3 regions of the Paramicrobacterium fandaimingii genome follow, and region 1 is predicted to be linked to each of the others. Evidence: predicted binding sites of a transcription regulator. Region 1 holds the regulator's gene; each other region holds the start of a gene.
What was found. The regulator LexA, encoded in region 1, represses DNA repair genes until DNA is damaged. The targets are predictions, from matches to a motif close to TCGAACANNTGTTCGA.

Region 1 (6,505 bases):
CGCGCCCCGAGACGTTCTCGTCCCGCGATTGAACTCTCGGGTGACGCGAATGTGGCATAACGGGCTCGTTGACGAAGTTCGCAGCCTGCTGCAGAACGGACTTGAACGCTCGACAACGGCGGGCCGCGCGATCGGCTACGCGCAGGCGGCAGCTCAGATCGCCGGAGAGCTGAGCGCAGACGAAGCCATCGACCGAACCCAGCAACTGACCCGCCGGTACGCGCGCCGCCAGGTCAGCTGGTTCAAGAGATACGAGCATATGATGTGGCTCGATGCCGAATCTGCGTCGCTGAGTGACGAAGCTGCCCGCGCTTTCGATGACCACGTGGCCGCCCTCTAGACTTGGCATATGGCGACGACCCTCCAGTTCACCAAAGGCCACGGCACAGGCAACGACTTCATTCTCTATTCGGACCCCGCGGGAGAGTACCCGCTCGCTCCCGAGCAGATTCGTGCACTCTGCGACCGGCACACGGGCATCGGTGCCGATGGTGTCATCAGAGCCGTACGTTCCGTGGCAATTCCGGACGGCGAGGCGGCGATCGCTGAAGATTCCAGTGCGGAATGGTTTATGGATTATTTCAATGCAGACGGAACCGCTGCGGAGATGTGCGGAAACGGCATCCGCGTATTCGCCCGCTATCTGATCGCGAACGGGCTGCTGACGCTCGATACCGGTGAAACTGTTGCCATCGGGACTCGTGCCGGCGTGCGTGACGTGCAGCGCTCGGCCGATGGCTTTCACGTTGATCTCGGCCGGTGGGTGCTTGAAGAGAGTGAGCCTCTCGTTCGTGTCAAGCAGCTGAAGGTCGCTCGCCCTGGGCAAGGCATCAATGTCGGCAACCCCCATATCATCGTTGCCCTTGCCGACCTCGACGAGCTGGCGGACGCCGACCTCACCTACGTTCCCCAGGTGGAGCCAGCGCCCGAACACGGAGCGAACATCGAACTTGTCGTTCCGCGCGACCCCCTGGTCAAGGACGGCATCGGGCGCATCAGCATGCGTGTGCACGAGCGGGGAGTCGGCGAGACGCTGTCGTGCGGAACCGGCGTCGCGGCGTCTGCGCTTGCAACACGACACTGGGCCGGCTCGAAAGCCCCGCACAACTGGCGCGTCGATGTTCCAGGGGGGACGCTCGGCGTGCGCATGTTTGCCGCGGAAGACGGTGAGCACGTCGGACTTTCCGGCCCAGCGGAGCTTGTCTATACGGGAACGATCGACCTGGCCTGAGTCGCTTACTGCACGACGTCGATCGGCTCGGTTGAGCCCGTGTGCCGACGCGTACGCAGCACGCGATAGCCCTTGCTCGACGTGGTACGGGACACGCTGAACTCGTCGGTCAGCTCGTCGTGAAGCCAACGCTGCAAACTGTCAGAACCCAGGTTTCTCTGCACAACGAAGTACCCGTCCGAGCCCGGCAGGAGACGCGGTATCCAGTGCTGCAGCATGCCGTGGAGCTCATTCTTTCCCACGCGAATCGGCGGGTTCGACCAAATTGCGCGAAACCGTATCGCCTCAGGGACGTCCTGGGGCAGCACAGCACGCACCCCATCAAGGCCAAGCGTCTTCGCATTGCTCCGAAGCCGGTCAAGTGCCCGTTCATTGACGTCTACCCCCCACACGGTGGCGTCAGGAGAGAGCAGGCCAAGGCTGAGCGCGATGGGCCCCCAACCGCACCCGAGATCAAGCAGATGACCGCCCTCTGGCGGAGGAGGAGTGCTGCTCAGAAGAACTCGAGTTCCCAGATCAATACGGTCGGGACTGAAGATTCCGTTCGCCGAAGTGAGACTGTGCTGCGCACCCGCCAAATCGACGGTGATGCTCTTGATGGTGAGCTCGCTCCTGGGAGCGCCCGAGAAATAGTGATCGCCGGTCATAGTTAGGTACGTTATCTCAGGCTTCCGACACTAGGCTTAAGGGAAATGGCTGATATGGGCAAGAACAACACCGACGACGACGCTCTCGACCGCATCATCGCGAGTGGGGACGCACGTGCTTTCTCGGTGTTCGGCCGAGCTCAGGCCCTTCATCAAGATGGGTCCGACTCGAACGCAGACGGTGACCAGCTCGATCGCGAGGAGCGGCGTGCGCTTCGCCGCGTCGCGGGGCTCTCGACCGAGCTCGACGACGTCACCGAGGTCGAGTACCGCCAGCTGAGGCTGGAAAACGTCGTGCTGATCGGCGTATATCCCCAGGGATCCGCCGACGACGCCGAAAACTCTCTTCGCGAGCTCTCGGCTCTGTCAGAGACAGCGGGTGCCGTTGTGCTCGATGGTCTGCTGCAACGACGTCCGCACCCGGATCCGAGCACCTACCTCGGGCGTGGAAAAGCCGAAGAGCTGCGCGACATCGTGCGCTCGCTGAACGCCGACACGGTGATCGCCGACACAGAGCTTGCTCCAAGCCAGCGACGAGCGCTCGAAGACGTCGTCAAGGTGAAGGTGATCGACCGGACGGCAGTCATCCTCGACATCTTCAGCCAGCACGCGCAGAGCCGTGAAGGCAAAGCACAGGTGGAGCTCGCGCAATTGGAGTACCTGCTTCCTCGACTGCGAGGCTGGGGCGAGTCGATGAGCCGTCAGGCTGGTGGTCAGGTCGGAGGTGCCGGTGCGGGAATGGGCTCGCGTGGACCGGGCGAGACGAAGATCGAGCTTGACCGGCGCCGCATCCACACACGCATGGCGAGACTCCGCAAGCAAATCAAGGGCTTCGGGCCAGCACGTGAAGCAAAGCGTGCAAACAGATCACGATTCGCCGTGCCGTCTGTCGCCATTGTCGGGTACACGAACGCCGGAAAGTCGAGCCTTCTCAACAGGGTGACTCAGGCGGGCGTGCTGGTGGAGAACGCGCTCTTTGCCACGTTGGACTCCACGACGAGGCGCACACGTACCGACGACGGTCGAGAATTTACCTTCTCCGACACTGTCGGCTTTGTTCGAAATCTGCCGCACCAGCTCGTCGAGGCTTTCCGCTCGACTCTCGAAGAGGTGTCGTACGCGGACGTGATCGTGCACGTCGTCGATGCAGCGCACCCCGACCCCGCATCTCAGATCACCACGGTCCACGACGTGATCGGGGACGTCGGCGCGCGCGATATCCCCGAGATCATCGTCTTCAACAAAACAGATCTGATCAATGACGACCAGCGACTTCTGCTCAGGGGCCTCGCGCCGAACGCCGTATTCGCCTCTGCCCGAACCGGCGCTGGGGTAGACGAGCTGCTCGAGACGATCGAGCGGATGCTTCCCCACCCTCCCGTCGAAGTGGCTCTGCTCGTTCCCTACGACCGTGGGGACGTCATTTCGATGCTTCACCGTCGCGGTGAAGTGACGAAAATTGACTATCGGGAAGACGGCACGTACCTCGAGGCGGCGGTTTCCGACGAAATCGCCGCGCAAGTCACGGAATTCGCCGAAGCGCGCTAATCCTCAGACCGAGCGCAGAACGGCGACGACCTTGCCGAGAATGTCCGCGTGGTCGCCGAGAATGGGCTCATAGGCACTGTTGCGGGGGAGCAGCCACGTGTGGCCGTCTCGCTGGCGGAAGACTTTGACTGTTGCCTCCTCGTCGAGCATTGCCGCGACAATGTCGCCATTCTCTGCGGTGGCCTGCTGGCGCACGACAACCCAATCTCCGTCGCAGATAGCGGCGTCGATCATCGACTCGCCCTTGACATGGAGCATGAACAGTTCGCCTTTGCCGACGAGTTGGCGGGGGAGGGGAAAAACCTCCTCGACCTGCTGTTCAGCAGTGATGGGGACGCCAGCGGCGATATTTCCGACGAGGGGAACCATGGTGGCGTCTCCGACGGGTCTTGACGTCTCACCGATGTCGGCGGTCTGAGGAAGGTCGATGAGCACCTCAAGGGCGCGCGGGCGGTTCGGGTCCCGACGCAGGTAACCACTCAGCTCAAGCTGGTTCAGTTGGTGGGTGACACTCGAGAGAGAGGCAAGGCCAACCGCATCGCCGATCTCGCGCATGCTCGGCGGATAGCCATTCTGCGAAACAGTCCGCTGGATGAACTCGAGAATCGCCCTCTGCTTATCGCTCAGATTCTTGCGGCGACGGGTGCGTGTCTTCTTCGTCGGATCCTGTGCCATCGCTCTGCTCCTGTCTCCTCACGAGCCCCGATGTCGGTGGCTCGTGGTGATGTGTTCCCTGTGTTCGAAACTGTATCCGCTTCGGCGGGTCGAGGCAAACATCTATTCGAGTGTGTCGCGGAATTTCTTCGGCGACAACCGAAAAAGATGGTTGACAGTTCGAACAGTCGAAGATAGGTTCGGAACACAGGTTCGTTTCGGCCCTCACCGGCCTGAGGGCCGAAACGAACTCGTCAACGAAGGAGCAGAACGATGACATCCCCGCAGACCAATGCAGCACCCCGGCTTCGTCTCACCGCCCGCGGCCGCGCCGTTCTTACGGGAATCGCTGCTATTCCCTTTGTGTTCGGCATCGCCTTTGGCGCTGTACACGCGAATTCCGCCGTGGCATCCGACTCGTCATCGTCGGCGACCTTCGAATACGTGACCGTCTCCGCCGGTGAATCGCTGTGGATGCTGGCAGAGCGCATCGCGCCTGATCACGACCCCCGCGACGTGGTTGCGGAGATCGTCGACCTCAATCGACTTGAGACGTCATCGGTGGCCGCGGGTGAGCGAATCGCGATCCCGTCACGGTACGAGGAAGCTGTTCGGTAAGCCCATACGATGGAGGGGTGACCACATTCGATGATCTTCCTCTTCGCGACGGCCTTCGCGGCCGCTCTCCGTACGGTGCCCCGCAGGCTCCGGTTCCGATTTCGCTGAACGTCAATGAGAACACACATGGCATTCCAGAGGTTGTGGCGCACGATATCGTTGGGGCTGTTGCAGCGTCGATCATCGGGCTGAATCGCTATCCGGACCGCGAGTTCACCGAACTGCGGCAGGACTTCGCGGCGTATCTGGGGCACGGTATGCGGGCAGAGAATATCTGGGCCGCAAACGGCTCGAACGAGGTGCTGCAGCAGATTCTTCTGGCGTTCGGCGGCCCGGGGCGGACTTTTCTTGGGTTCACTCCCACGTATTCGATGTACCCATTGCTTGCCATGGGGACAAACACACGATGGATCGGTCGCGAGAGGGAAAAGGATTTCGAGCTCTCACCCGAGTACATCGCTCGCGTGATCGCGGAGGACGCGCCCGACGTCGTCGTGCTGTGCTCACCGAACAACCCGACGGGCACGCCTCTGACCCTCGACACCATTCGCGCCGCATACGAGGCAGCACCGGGGATCGTCATCGTCGACGAGGCGTATGCCGAGTTCTCTGATCAGGGAACCCCAAGCGCGCTGGAGCTGCTCCAAGGACGGCCTCGCCTTATCGTCTCTCGCACGATGAGCAAGGCATTCGCATTTGCCGGGGCTCGCGTCGGTTACCTCGCCGCTGATCCCGCGATTGCCGATGCTCTGCGCCTTGTTCGACTTCCGTACCACCTGTCGGCGCTGACTCAGGCTGCTGCTCGGGCGGCGTTGCGGCATTCCGATGCCATGCTTGCTGTCGTTGACGACATCCGGGCGCAGCGAGACCGCATGTCGAGCGGGCTCGCCGAACTCGGGTACCGACCGTACAGGTCGGGAAGCAACTTCGTTTTCTTCGGCGGCGTCGACGACACATCGGCGCTGTTCCAACACCTGTTCGAGCGCGGCATCCTCATCAGAGATGTTGGCATCGACGGCCACATGCGCGTTACGGCCGGCACGGAAACCGAGACGTCTGCGTTCCTCGACGCGATGACCGCACTACGATCATGAGTATGACTTCTTCACGCGTCGCACGCATTCAGCGCGAGACTAGCGAGTCGTCCATCGACCTGCACATCGATTTGGACGGTTCGGGCACGAGCGACATCTCGACGTCTGTGCCGTTCTTCGATCACCTGCTGACGGCATTTGCCAAACACTCGCTCACCGATCTCACTGTTCGCGCAACGGGGGACACCGACATCGACGTTCACCACACGGTGGAGGACATCGGCATCGCACTCGGGTTGGCGATCAGGGAGGCACTCGGCACGAAAGCCGGGATCTCTCGCTATGGCGATGCGCTCGTCCCCCTGGATGAGGCTCTTGCGCAAGCCGTTGTCGACATCTCAGGGCGACCGTATCTCGTTCACGGCGGAGAACCGGAGGGCTTCGAATTTCATCTGATTGGCGGCCACTTCACGGGGTCGATGGTGCGTCACGTCTTTGAAGCGATAGCGCTCAACGCGGCGCTGACAGTTCACGTCGAGCTGAAGGTCGGCCGCGACCCCCATCACATTGCTGAAGCTGAGTTCAAGGCGTTCGCACGAGCGTTCCGGCAAGCTAAATCGTTGGATCCGCTTGTCTCGGGGATTCCGTCGACAAAGGGTGCGCTGTGAGCGCACCCCGCGTCGTGGTCTTCGACTATGGTTCGGGCAATGTCCACTCGGCTGTGAAAGCTCTCGAAGCCGCTGGTGCTGATGTTCGACTGACAGGCAGCAAGC
Region 2 (6,505 bases), 1.1 Mb from region 1:
CCGCCGTCCGATCCCCTTACCGAGGTGACCGACTCCGCGATTGACGCGGTCGACTCCGCCGTTTCCGACACTCCAGTTGCCGACGTGACGGTTCCTCTTGCGGCGACCATCGACAGCGCCGTCGACCCGCTCATTTCAACCGTGCCGCTTGCGGGAAACACGGTGGCCGACCTCGTCGGCGGCCATGCGCTCGAGGTGACGATCGGCGCGGTGACGTCCATCGTCGACCCGCTCGTCGCCGACGTCGTTGACACGACGACGCACACGACCACGGTCGCGACACACACCGTCGGGGGAGTCGTGTCCGAGGCTGCAGATGCCGTCGCGGTGGTCGCCGAGCCGCTTGATCTCGGCCCTGCCGACGTGGCTCAATCGCCATCACTGCGCAATGTCTCTGAGCGTGCTGTGCCGTCGCTCTCGGGCGAGGCAGCGACCGGTGCTCTTCACAAAGCGCCCCGGGGCTATGCGGCGGTGAGCCCGACGGGCGGCGACGCAGAAGCCTCTCTCGCTGGAGTCGACGCGACGCAGTCCGCCTCCGCAGCGGACGCTCCCCTCCCGATCGCCCCGCCGGCCCTCGGTGCTGCGGCGGTCGGCAGTGCCGCACTTTCGGCTGGATCAGCGGGCGGAGCGGGCACGGTCGCTGACAGCACATCGGCAAGCGCAACGGCGTTAGGCGACGGCATCCGTTCTGGCTCCCTTGACGACGACGATCTCCCTGAATCTCTGACACTCACGCTCACTTGCTCTCCTGATTAATGGTCGCGATGTCGCCATCGAGGCGACTCGCACCCATCTGGTCGATGGGACCGTTTATCAATCAGGAGAGAGAAAATGAAACGCACATTGACAAGGTGCCTCTATGGAACCTTGATAGCCGGGGGGATCATCTTCTTCGGCTCGACTGCGGCAAACGCCGCGGAGCAACCGTCTGGTGATGAAGGCACGAGCTGCGGCTGTGTCACGAACATCATCACCGACGTGACCGACACGGCGACGGATGCCGTCGACGACATCGTTTCGTCAGCGACCGAGCATGGTTCTCAGCCGCCGGCTGACGATACGGCACCGCCTGCGGAGGACACGGCACCGCCTGCGGAGGATACGGCACCGCCTGCGGAGGACACGGCGCCTCCTGCCGAGGAAACGAGGCCCCCTGCGGAGGACACGGCGCCTCCTGCCGAGGAAACGACGCCCCCTGCGGAGGACACGGCGCCTCCTGCCGAGGAAACGACGCCCCCTGCAGAGGACACCGCGCCCCCTGCCTCAGGTGACGCTGACGCCGACTCAGCAACCTCTGGCGACGACAGCGTCGCTGGCGGCACGAACGCAAGTCCGGTGGTGAACATCCCGATCACTGCGAACGGTGTTGCCGTTTCTGGGCTCGGTGATTCCGTTACGTCTGGTGCTGCCACCGGGGCGAGTGCTTCCGACCCGATGGGCGCGGCTTCGGACGCTTCCACCTCTGGTGATGATGGCATTGCCAGCGGCACCGCTGTTGCCCCTGTGGTGACTGTGCCGGTGGATCTCGGTGGTCTCGCGATCGCCGGTCTGGGCGATGCCTCGACGACACGTGCTGGTGCTTGGGTTCCCGAGGGGAACGCTGGCGCTGGCTCGGCTCCGGTTGGGGGCACGTCGGACGTCGTCACTTCTGGTGACGACAGTGTCGTTGGTGGTTCGGTCGTGGATCCCACGGCCACGTTGCCGATTTCGCTGCGCGGCCTTGCCGTTTCGGTGATCGGTGATTCCGCCACGTCCGGTGCTGCCACCGGGGCGGCCGCCGACATGGGGGCTTCCGATCCGGTGGGGGCGGCTTCGGACGCTTCCACCTCTGGTGATGATGGCATTGCCAGCGGCACCGCTGTTGCCCCAGTGGTGACTGTGCCGGTGGATCTCGGTGGTCTCGCGATCGCCGGTCTGGGCGATGCTTCGACGAGTGTTGGTGCTTGGGTTCCCGAGGGGAACGCTGGCGCTGGCTCGGCTCCGGTTGGGGGCACGTCGGACGTCGTCACTTCTGGTGACGACAGTGTCGTTGGTGGCACTGCCGTCTCGCCGGTGGTGGACATTCCGGTCGATCTCGCTGGAATTGCGGTTTCCGGTCTCGGCGACGCAACATCCAGCGGCGGCGGTGACGTTTCTGACGTTGCCCGCGCCGATGCAGATTCGGCAGGTGTCGCATCAAACGCTGTGACCTCTGGTGACGACAGCATCGCTGGCGGCTCGGTTGTGAGCCCGGCAGTTGAGGCACCGATTACGGTGAACGGTTCAGCCGTTTCCGTGGTCGGTGACTCGACGACATCGGGTGCAGCAACGACTGTCGACACTGAAGGTGCAGTCACTGAGCCGGTCGCTGACTCAGGTTCGCAGTCGTCTGGCGACGACAGCGTTCTCGGCGGCTCCGTCGTTGATGGTCCGGTTGATGCCCCGGTGACGGCAAATGGCAATGCCATTTCAGTGATCGGCGACTCGACGACATCGGGCGCAAGCACCGTGTCTGAAGGGAGCGCAGGTGTTGATTCTCCGATGACTTCGGGTGACGACAGCGTTCTGGGCGGAAGCCTCATCGATCTCGAGACCAGCGTTCCCGTCACCATCGGCGGAAACGCGATCTCGGTGATCGGAGACAGCACGACCGAGGTCCCTTCTGGCACTGACGACCCGGGCACAGATGACCCGGAGACTGACAACCCGGAAACTGACAACCCGGAAACTGACAACCCGGGCACTGATGACCCGGGCGCAGACAACCCAGGGACCGATGACCCGAGCGCAGACGAGCCCGACTCAAATGACCCGGACGTTCTCGAGCACGGCAGTAGCGACAGTGGCGCTTCACCGGCCGCGTCGTCCGTGCGCTGGAGTAACAGCGGCGCCAGCCAAGAGCTGCCTGAAACGGGGGCTGACGGGAGCACTGCCGTTCTCGGACTCGCGGCACTTCTGCTTCTCGCTGGGGCGGGGGTGAAACTGGCTGGGCGTAAACGCGCGCTTCGCCGACGCTGAGATCCCCATCGATGAGCGGTCGCTGAACTCAGCGACCGCTCATCGGGGCGCTTGGCCACGACAAGGTACTCGAACATAACTACGAAACACTGTCGGTGGCTCATGATGGTGTTTCGCCATGGTTAATTTCACAGACACCCTCTCAGTCCCAGGCGGTGATGACGCAGGGCGCAACTTGTTCGGTTCGCAGGCAAACCTCCTCTCGCTGATGATCGATGGAATTGCAGAAGAGAACGAGATGCTTGCAGTTGTGCATGCGCGGTTGGCCGGGCTCATGTGCCAGGCGCTTCGATTCTCACTCGAGCATCAACGCTTATTCACCGAGTCGGAAGGGTCAGCTTCCTCACGAGACGAATGGGCTCGCCGCGCCTTCGTCTCCGAACTCGCCACGGCGTTGAAACTGTCTGAGCGCAAGGTTGAGTCGATGCTCGCGAGCAGCGAAGCGCTCGTCGCCGACCTTCCCGAGACGCTCGATGCGCTTCGTTCGGGCGAGATTTCCTACCGACATGCAGAGCTCATGGTCTCCCAGGCCAATGGGCTTGATGCGTTGGAAACGCGCCGGTTCGAATCCGAGGCGATCGCCGTCGCCGCGTCGTCGACGCCGCCGCAGTTCAACCGATCGGCACTGGCGCTGCGCGAGAGAATGCACCCCGAAACAGCGGTCGAGCGAAAGAAGGCGGCAAAAGCTGACAGACACATCGAGAACTATGGAGAACCCGACGGCATGGGCTGGTTCTCGATCTATGCACCGATCGAGATGACCGAGAGCTTTGCGCACGTGGCGCGCAACACTGCGCTGTCGCTCAAGGCGGTGGGTGACGCTCGAACCCTCAGGCAGATCGCTGCGGATGCTGTCTCAGACGCCCTCATGAAAGGTTTCGCCTGGTCAGGCGAGCCCGCGGACAGCGGCGAAGACGAGCCGCGTTCAGCTTCGGGCGCGGTTCGTCCAAGCGTGCACGTCACCGTTCCTGTGATGACCCTGCTCGGCCATTCTGAGGAGTCTGCCGAACTTGAGGGCTACGGGCCGATCGACGCCGAAACGGCGCGGGAGCTTTCCGCGAATGCGCCGAGTTTCACTCGGATTTTGACACACCCGGAGACAGGTGCTGTGCTCTCCGTTGGCCGTGATCGTTACGCGGTTCCCGCAGACTTGCGTAAAGCCGTCGAGATTCGTGATGAAACCTGTGGTTTCGCAGGGTGCAACCGTTCAGCGTCCTCCTGCGACATCGACCACCGCCAGGATTGGCAGTACGGCGGGAAGACCGAGATAGACAATCTGAATGCATTGTGTCGACCACACCACCGGCTCAAGCACGAGACGCGATGGGCCGTGGATCGCACAGCCGACGGATACCTCGTGTGGACATCTCCACTCGAGCGTCACTATGTTGTTCGTCCGTATTCGGAGCCGGGTTTTACACGAATCGAGTCGAACGTCGAGGTCGTGGAGCCAGAGGGTGACGCGCCGAGCCTTTTCGATTCGCTCCCCGACGACCCACCATTCTGATCTGGTGCGAGACTTGCCTGCATGGGTGGCGTCGTTGCGGGGTTAGAGCGGTATCAGGTGACTCTCTACATAGCCGCGATTCTCTGCGCGGCCGCCCTTGGTTTTGGTTTGCCCGAAATCGGACTGTGGCTGGGCCCGCTGATTACGCCGTCGCTCGCGGTGCTCATGTACGTGACTTTCCTGAGCGTGCCTGTGGCTGCGGTCGGCGCGGGGCTCCGCGATTGGCGATTTCTGCTTGCTGTCGGCGGCGTCAACTTCGTCATCGTACCAATCGTCGTCTTTGTGATCTCTCGCATTATCGCGAGCAATGAGCCTCTCTTCATTGGTGTGCTTCTTGTCTTACTCAGCCCGTGCGTCGACTATGTGATCGTCTTCGCGCGGGTCGCTGGAGGCAGCGCAAATAAGCTGCTCGCCGTCACTCCGATTCTTCTGGTGCTGCAGATGGCGTTCCTTCCGTTGTACCTCGGGGCCATGGCGGGGCCGGCGCTTCTGGCAGGCCTTGCGGCCCGCCCGTTTGTTGAAGCGTTTCTGCTTCTCATCGTTGTGCCGTTCGGCATGGCGGCGCTGACACAGGTGGCCTCACGCACGCGCGTCGGCGGAGGTCTTCGACACCTGGGCAATGCGGTGATGGTGCCGTGCATGATGCTTGTGCTCATCGTCGTCGTTGCCTCTCACATCGCGGGAGTCGGTTCGCGGATCATCGAACTCGCAGCGGTCGTACCGGTCTATGTGCTGTTCATCGCCGTGCTCGTTGGGGTTGGGGCGATTGTCGGGCGCCTTCTGCACATGTCCCAGCTGGATCGGCGCGCGCTTATCTTCAGCGGGGTGACGCGCAACTCGCTTGTCGTTCTTCCGTTTGCCCTTGCGCTGCCCGCACACCTTGACCTTGCGCCCCTCGCCGTCGTCATGCAGACCCTTGTCGAGCTCATTGCGATGGTCATCCTTGTGCGACTCGTACCTCGAGTCGCGTAGAACGTCTTGCGACCGCGCGTCTTGACACCAGCTTGGTTATGTGGTTCATTAGTTGAGTAACGAACCAACAAGGAGTCACTCACGATGCTTGATGAAGGTCGCCCGCTGTTCGTTCAGATCGCAGAGCAGATCGAGAACGACATTCTCGATGGCACGTACCCGGAAGAAACCGCGGTGCCCTCGACAAACGCGCTTGCGGCATTTCTACGCATCAACCCCGCAACGGCGGGCAAAGGGCTCAACAGACTCGTTGACACAGGAATTCTCTACAAGAGGAGGGGAATCGGCATGTTCGTCGCCAGTGGGGCCAAACGTCAGCTCATGGAATCACGAAAGACGTCCTTCGCAATGGAGTATGTCGCCCCTCTCGTGCATGAGGCTTCGAAGCTGGGGCTCAGCACAGACGATCTCATCGCATTGATCACGAAAGAGGCACAATCATGACCGCGATTTCCACACGCGATCTTGCCAAGGTCTATAAGGATGTTCGCGCCGTCGACGGTGTCACCATCGACCTCGAACCGGACCGCATCTATGGACTGCTCGGCAGAAACGGTGCAGGCAAGACCACGCTGATGCAACTGCTCACCGGCCAGATCTTCGCTACGGCCGGTTCGATGACGGTGCTCGGGGAGAACCCCGTCGAGAACGCCGAGGTTCTCTCGCAGACCTGCTTTATTCAGGAGAGCCAGAAATACCCCGACACCTTCAAAGCCGGAAACGTGCTCATGGTGGCGGCATCCGTCTACCCGAATTGGGATGCCGCTTTTGCCGCGCGCCTTGTCGATGAGTTTCGGCTGCCAACGAAGCGTCTCGTCAAAAAGCTCTCACGTGGTCAGCTCAGCGCTATCGGCATCATCATCGGGCTCGCATCGCGTGCGCCACTGACATTCTTCGACGAGCCGTATTTGGGCTTGGATGCCGTGGCGCGACAGCTCTTCTATGACAGGCTGCTTGAAGACTTCGCGGAGCACCCGCGCACAGTAGTGCTCTCGACGCATCACATCGACGAGGCTGCGAATCTGCTCG
Region 3 (6,505 bases), 820 kb from region 1:
ACCTCGATGTCGTGCGCCACATCAGTCACCGAGTTGCTGTGATGTATCGCGGAGAGATCGTCGAGCAGGGCGATGCCGGTCAAGTGACCCAGGATCCACAGCATCCGTACACGCAAAAGCTTCTGCTTGCTTCGCCGGTTCCTGACCCCGATCGCCAGCAGCAGCGCCGAGACGAACGCAAGCGACTCGCTGCACTGAAGTCACAGGATGCTGACGCCACCGCCGCGGTGTGAGCCTCCCGCGGCGGTGGTGTATTACCGTAGAGTCGGGTTGCTGTCTGCAGCCTCGGCCGAACGGGGAATGGAGATGACCGGTGGCGAGTAACCCCGCGTCTGCACGCAAGAAGGCCCGCTCTGCGCCCACAATCTACGATGTGGCGAAACTTGCGGGAGTGAATCCCTCCACAGTGTCACGTGCGCTGAGCCAGCCCGGCCGCATCAACGTCAAGACCGAAGCGAAGATTCACGACGCCGCAAAGCAGCTGAACTATCGGCTCAATCCCATGGCGCGAGCGTTGCCGACGGGGCGGACGAACACCCTCGGCCTGCTGATCGCTGACATTACGAACCCGGTGATCTTCGGCATCGTCCGTGGGGCTGAGAAAGCCGCAGCCGAGAGAGGCTACACGCTGGTCATCTCGGAGTCTCAAGAGTCGGGCGAGCGCGAAGCCGCGTCGGCGCAACGCATCCAACCGGCCGTCGATGGGCTTGTCCTCGGAACCTCCCGCTTGACTGACGAAGCGATCAAAGCGCTCGCCGAGGAGAAGCCGCTCGTCGTGATCAACAGGCAGATCGACGGTGTGTCAAGTGTGACGCCGAATATTGGGCCGGGCATCGACCAGGCACTCGCGCACCTCGAGCTTCTGGGGCACACTGATCTCGTGTTTCTCTCTGGCCCGTCAGGGTCATGGATGAGTCGCCACCGCTGGGAGACTCTTCAGGAGGGCGCTCAAGCGCGCGGAATGACAATCACGTCAACGGCACCGCAAGAGCCGACGATCGATGGTGGGCGTTCTCTGCTCTCACGCGTCATCGCTTCGGGGGCAACGGCTGTGATTGCGTATAACGACCTCATGGCGATCGGACTCATGCGCACGGCGGCCGAGCAGGGCATTTCGGTGCCCGGGACGTTCAGCATTCTTGGCTTCGACGACATCTTCGGATCTGACTTCACGTCTCCTCCGCTTACCACGGTGCGATCGCCGCTTCTGGATGCCGGAAGACTCGCTGTGAGGCAGACGCTTCAGCTGATTGAGGAAGGCCCAGACGGTGCCGCAGCGCGGCTTGCTACTCAGGGTCTCGATACTGAGTTGATTATTCGCGGCTCCAGCGGAGCTGTGCGGGAGAGCTCTCGGCCCTGACCGTCGCGAGTAGCTTCGCTGTTTCTTCGTCCACAGGTGAGAACTTTCACGAGTTATCCACAATGGGTGGTTGACCGGGTGTTCTGTCGGTGGGAGTGTCGGTGGGTCCTGCGATACTCTGGTCATGCACGAAGCAGTCACGGCACCTGGTTTTGAACCCAATGGGGGTCCGGATGCTGTTGCTGTGGAGGCTGCGGAAGATTTGCTTTCTGCCGCGTCACGACTCGCGTCGATCGACCCGGCCGGTCTCTCCGCCAACACACTGTTGACCTACACGGGCCTTTTGGGAAACAGCAGCCGCATCATCGAAGGCCGCCAAATCTCAAACGTCGGAGACATTGCCCGGCGGTCGGACACGGATGCCGGGTTTGATGGTCTCGCTGCTCGTCACGGTGCGAAGAGCCCCACGGCATTGTTTGAGGTGATCACGGGGGCGAAGAACTCCACAGCGTATCGGTTCGCGACAGTCGCGAAACACACCACACCGCGAGTGTCCGACACCGGTCTGCCTCTCGACCCGGTGTTCGCTCAGACCGCGCAGGCGTTGTCGGAAGGCACGATTGGTCTGGATGTGGCCGAGTCGATCACCAGCACGTTGGCACCGATTCTGCCCCGGGTTTCCCCAGAGCAGATCGACTGGGCCGAGAAAACGCTGATCGGTAATGCGACGGGTGCGTACGGTGAAGTGCCGTTCACGGCGGATGCTGTGCGGCAGCAGGCCCGCTTGTTTCGTGTTGCTCTGGACCCTGACGGTGTCGAACCCACAGCAGAAGAACTCCATGAGGCACGCAAGCTGGTCTTCAAACACCAAGACGACGGATCGATGAAAATCACCGGGGTGCTCTCTCCCGAGCAGGCAGCGCAGGTGACACCCGTGTTTGACGCGTGCATGTCGAAGAGAACCTCGCCGACGTTTATGCATGCTGAAGAGCTCGCCGCGACCAAGCAAGCACCCGAAGAACGGACAAGGCAGCAGGAACGCGCCGACGTGTTCACGTCAATCATCGGCGGTGTCGGGAAACAACACTCCACACCGAAACTCCACGGCCGTGGCCCAACAGTGATGGTCACGGTGAAAGACGACGATCTGGAGAACAGTACCGGTGCTGCCTGGTCTCCAGGAACACCAGCACCGTTGCCGATGAGCTTTGTGACACAGATGCAGTGCGATGGCGACACGATGAACGTCACCATTGATGAACATGGTGACGTGCTCAACCTCGGGCACGCCAGACGGTTCTTCACGGCGAAGCAGCGTTTGGCGTTGATCGCCCGCGATGGGAACACCTGCGCGGCTGCCGACTGTGACATTCCCGCCTGGTTGTGTGAAGCGCATCACGTGCAAAGATGGGAAAACGGCGACCGAACAGATGTTGCAAATGGCCTGATCGTCTGCTGGTTTCACCACAGATTGCTGGAACGCGGCGAATGGTCCCTCACCCGCGACAAAAACGGCCACCCCAGACTGACCCCACCAGACTGGTACGTGAACCGACGGTATCTGGGGCAGCGACGCGCTCCCGGAGACGACGACAGTGACCCGCCCGACGCCGGGCGAGATACCGGGCCGCGCACCTGACGTACGCGGCGGCCCCGACACACCCAACGCACGAGTCAAACAGCTCGAAGCGCTCTGAGGTGTGCCCGGCGCGCGTTAAGAAGGTGACGAGAATACTCAGAACAGTTTGCTGAACCCGAGATCGACGAGATTGTCGTAGGACGTTTGCAGGCAGTCAAAGACGCCACGGCCGTAAAGCTGATCCTGCTCGACAAGCAGATACTCAGCATCACTGTCGAGCGCAGCTTGGATGATTCCGGGAAAATCGAGATTTCCTTCGCCGACTTCGGCAAACTGCACAACGCCGATGAACGCCTGCATGAAAGTGGCAAAATCACCCGAGTCAAGCGCCGTGAAGGCCTCATCCGGCACCTGCCCAATGCGGTAATCCTTGAGATGGATCATCGCTACGCGGTCGCTGTAGCGCTTGATCGTCGTCGCTGGATCCTTGCCGCCACGCTGAATCCAATGAGCATCAAGTTCCAGACCGACGTCAGGAGCCCTGTCGGCAATGATGTCGAGCAGCAGCTTCCCGTCGTACTTCGCAAACTCAACGTGATGGTTGTGGTAATACAAGCGGATGCCATCGTCGGCGAGGCGCTTCGCATACTCATTCGTGTCATCGCAGAACTCGAGAACCTTGTCGAGCGAACCCATCGCATCGAAGGGGAGCATGCCGATGCGCACCATCGACGTGTTCACCCGACGGCAATCAGCGACGAGCTTGTCGTAGTTCTCTGAGAGCGTGTCGAGGGGCATCCCCGGCTTGCCGCGCAGTCCCGTCGACAGGGACGCGATGTCCATGCCCAACTCATCCCGGGCGCGCACGAGCTCATCGACATTGTCTGTGGTCATCGGGATCTGAGAGATCTCGACGGCGTGATATCCGATATCGGTGATCTTTCGAAGGGTCTCATAGGGGCCGACCTCCGCAAAGCTATCTTTCAGCATCATTGCCTGTACGCCGATTTTCGCCACCTGGGTCTCCTTCGTTGGATGCCGACCGTGATTGGCCGTCGTTCATGCGGATTCCTTCAGTGTGGCAGGATTCTCTGAGCGTGGCAACCGGTTGTCGCTCAATTTGGCGAAGCGAGCTCAACACTTTCTGGATGCAGGAAAGGGTAACGGCAACCGTTTGCCAAAAGTCGATGATCGTGTTTCACTTGAGAATCGGCAATTGAGATGTCGCAAGGGTGCAGCCCCGCGATGACGCGAAGGAAGGTCTCATGCTCCAGCCATACCGTTTTATGTACATAGCAGCCACCGCCACCGACGGGCTTGTCCGTTGAGCGCCGTTTCAGAAACGCAGTCCGCGAAAGGGAAGCTCTCAAAGCTGAGCATCGTGGGCTACGGTGCGGGTGATGCGGCGAACAACCTGGCCTTCACCACAGCGACGATGTTCCTTCTGGTGTACTACACGGATGTCGCGGGAATCTCAGCCGCCGCGGCCGGAACGCTCCTGCTCGTCGTTCGGGTCTTCGACGCCTTCTCCGACATCTTTGCCGGGCGCATCGTCGACCGCGTCTTCAGCAAGCGACTGGGTAAGTTTCGCCCCTTCATCATGTTCGGTTCGGTACCGCTACTCGTGCTCTCATGCCTGACGTTCTCTGTGCCGCAGATTGGCGAGAGCGGAATGCTTCTCTACGCTTACCTCACCTACGCAGCGCTCGGTCTTGCGTACAGCCTCGTCAACATTCCCTACGGCTCGCTTGCGGGCGCAATGACACAGGATGCCGGTGAGCGCGCCAAGCTCGCAAGTGCCCGCTCCATCGGGGCAATGATCGTGGGTGCCGGTCTCGGTGTGTTTGTCGCACCGCTGATCGTTCCCGGAGCCGATCTGCAGACGACGTTCACGTTCCTGACTCTCGGCTTCGTCGGCGTGGGCACGGTGCTTTATCTGTTCACAGCCTTCACCGCGAAAGAGCGGGTGGTTCGCGACGTGCAGAACGTCTCGATGAAGCAGAGCTTCGCGACCCTCAAGCACAACCGTCCGCTGCTCATGCTGTGCCTGAGCTCCTTCGTGTTTCTGACCGGCATGTTGGCGCTCATGACCGTTCAACTCTATTATTTGCGCGACGTGCTCCACGCTCTTCCGCTTTACGCGGTTGTCTCCGTCGCTCAGATCGTGATGACCTTCGGCCTCGCCGCCGTCATGCCCACGCTCGTTCGCACATGGGGTAAGCGCGCCGGATACGTCGCCGGGGGAATCATCATGGCTGCGGGCGGTGCAATCATGTTCTTCACGCCGTCGAACCTCGTCTGGCTCGGATTCGGCGGCCTCCTCATCGCGCAGCTGGGAATCGTGCTGGTGAACATGCTCGTCTGGACGCTTGAAGCCGACACCGTCGAGTACGGCGAGTGGAAGACAGGGGTGCGGTCTGAAGGCATCATCTACGCGCTCTTCTCGTTCACACGCAAGACGGGTCAGGCCATCGGGGGAGCGCTGGCGGCATTTGCGCTCTCGTGGGGTGGCTACGCGGCCGGGGCGGCAGAGCAGACCGCTCATGCGGAGCTGGGCATTCGCGCCGGCGCAGGGCTCATCCCTCTCGTCTGCTCGATCGTGGCAATTGCGATCATGATCTTCTACCCTCTGACTGACAGCCGTCACCGCGAGATTGTTGCCGAGATCGATGCACGCCGCGAGCGTGGCGAGACGGCATCCATTGATCCTGCGCTGTCGACGGCAGCATTTCAATCCCAGCGTCCCGTGAGTTCTGCTCCACCGGTCGACTGAGGTGTACCTTTCATTCTGAACAAGCACAAGGAGCAACTGACGTGAAGATCGACAAAGCCGAAGTGATTGTCACCAGCCCTGACCGCAACTTTGTCACGCTGAAGCTGACGACAGACGATGGTGTGACGGGCTTGGGCGATGCAACGCTCAACGGCCGCGAACGTGCCGCCGCCGCGTATCTCAGCGAGCACATCGTTCCGCTGCTCATCGGGCGCGACGCATCGAACATCGAAGACACCTGGCAGTTTCTGTACCGCAGCGGCTACTGGCGCCGAGGACCGGTGACGATGGCTTCGATCGCCGCCGTCGACATGGCGCTCTGGGACGTCAAGGGCAAGGCCGCGGGGATGCCCGTCTACCAGCTGCTCGGGGGCGCGAGCCGAAACGGCATGATGGCATACGGTCACGCGTCGGGTAAGGAACTTCCTGAACTGTTCGATTCGATCCGCGAGCACCAGTCGCTTGGGTATCGATCGATTCGCGTTCAGACCGGTGTGCCCGGCCTTGAATCCATCTACGGCATCGCGTCGAACAAGGGGCTGCCTGGCAACGAGGGCGTGCGCTACGACCACGAACCGGCCCAGCGCGGAGCACTTCCCTCGCAGGAGGACTGGGACACTCGCTCCTACCTGCGACACGTGCCGACCGTCTTCGAAGCGGTTCGAGGCGAGTTCGGGCCCGAGCTTCCGCTGCTTCACGACGGGCATCACCGCATGACCCCGCTGCAGGCGGCAAAGCTCGGCAAGGACCTCGAGCCGTACGACCTGTTCTGGCTGGAAGACTGCACGCCCGCCGAAAACCAAGAGGCGCTGCGCCTCGTGCGCCAGCACACGACAACTCCGCTCGCGATCGG

Region 2: the regulator LexA is predicted to act here: its motif matches at 3,067-3,082, upstream of HCR84_RS15035 (HNH endonuclease signature motif containing protein).
Region 3: the regulator LexA is predicted to act here: its motif matches at 1,431-1,446, upstream of HCR84_RS05840 (HNH endonuclease signature motif containing protein).

The regions. Positions count from the first base shown of each region.
Region 1 covers NZ_CP061170.1:2,027,383-2,033,887, reverse strand. The annotation lists gene miaA (tRNA (adenosine(37)-N6)-dimethylallyltransferase MiaA) at 1-340, shown strand, start outside; gene dapF (diaminopimelate epimerase) at 350-1,231, shown strand; gene HCR84_RS09840 (class I SAM-dependent methyltransferase) at 1,237-1,878, opposite strand; gene hflX (GTPase HflX) at 1,924-3,426, shown strand; gene lexA (transcriptional repressor LexA) at 3,430-4,101, opposite strand; gene HCR84_RS09825 (hypothetical protein) at 4,354-4,698, shown strand; gene HCR84_RS09820 (histidinol-phosphate transaminase) at 4,716-5,792, shown strand; gene hisB (imidazoleglycerol-phosphate dehydratase HisB) at 5,795-6,400, shown strand; gene hisH (imidazole glycerol phosphate synthase subunit HisH) at 6,397-6,505, shown strand, end outside.
Region 2 covers NZ_CP061170.1:3,108,125-3,114,629, reverse strand. The annotation lists gene HCR84_RS15045 (hypothetical protein) at 1-756, shown strand, start outside; gene HCR84_RS15040 (LPXTG cell wall anchor domain-containing protein) at 832-2,997, shown strand; gene HCR84_RS15035 (HNH endonuclease signature motif containing protein) at 3,116-4,504, shown strand; gene HCR84_RS15030 (arsenic resistance protein) at 4,526-5,476, shown strand; gene HCR84_RS15025 (GntR family transcriptional regulator) at 5,561-5,920, shown strand; gene HCR84_RS15020 (ABC transporter ATP-binding protein) at 5,917-6,505, shown strand, end outside.
Region 3 covers NZ_CP061170.1:1,211,109-1,217,613, forward strand. The annotation lists gene HCR84_RS05830 (ATP-binding cassette domain-containing protein) at 1-233, shown strand, start outside; gene HCR84_RS05835 (LacI family DNA-binding transcriptional regulator) at 314-1,360, shown strand; gene HCR84_RS05840 (HNH endonuclease signature motif containing protein) at 1,485-2,939, shown strand; gene HCR84_RS05845 (sugar phosphate isomerase/epimerase family protein) at 3,036-3,896, opposite strand; gene uidB (glucuronide transporter) at 4,204-5,652, shown strand; gene manD (D-mannonate dehydratase ManD) at 5,694-6,505, shown strand, end outside.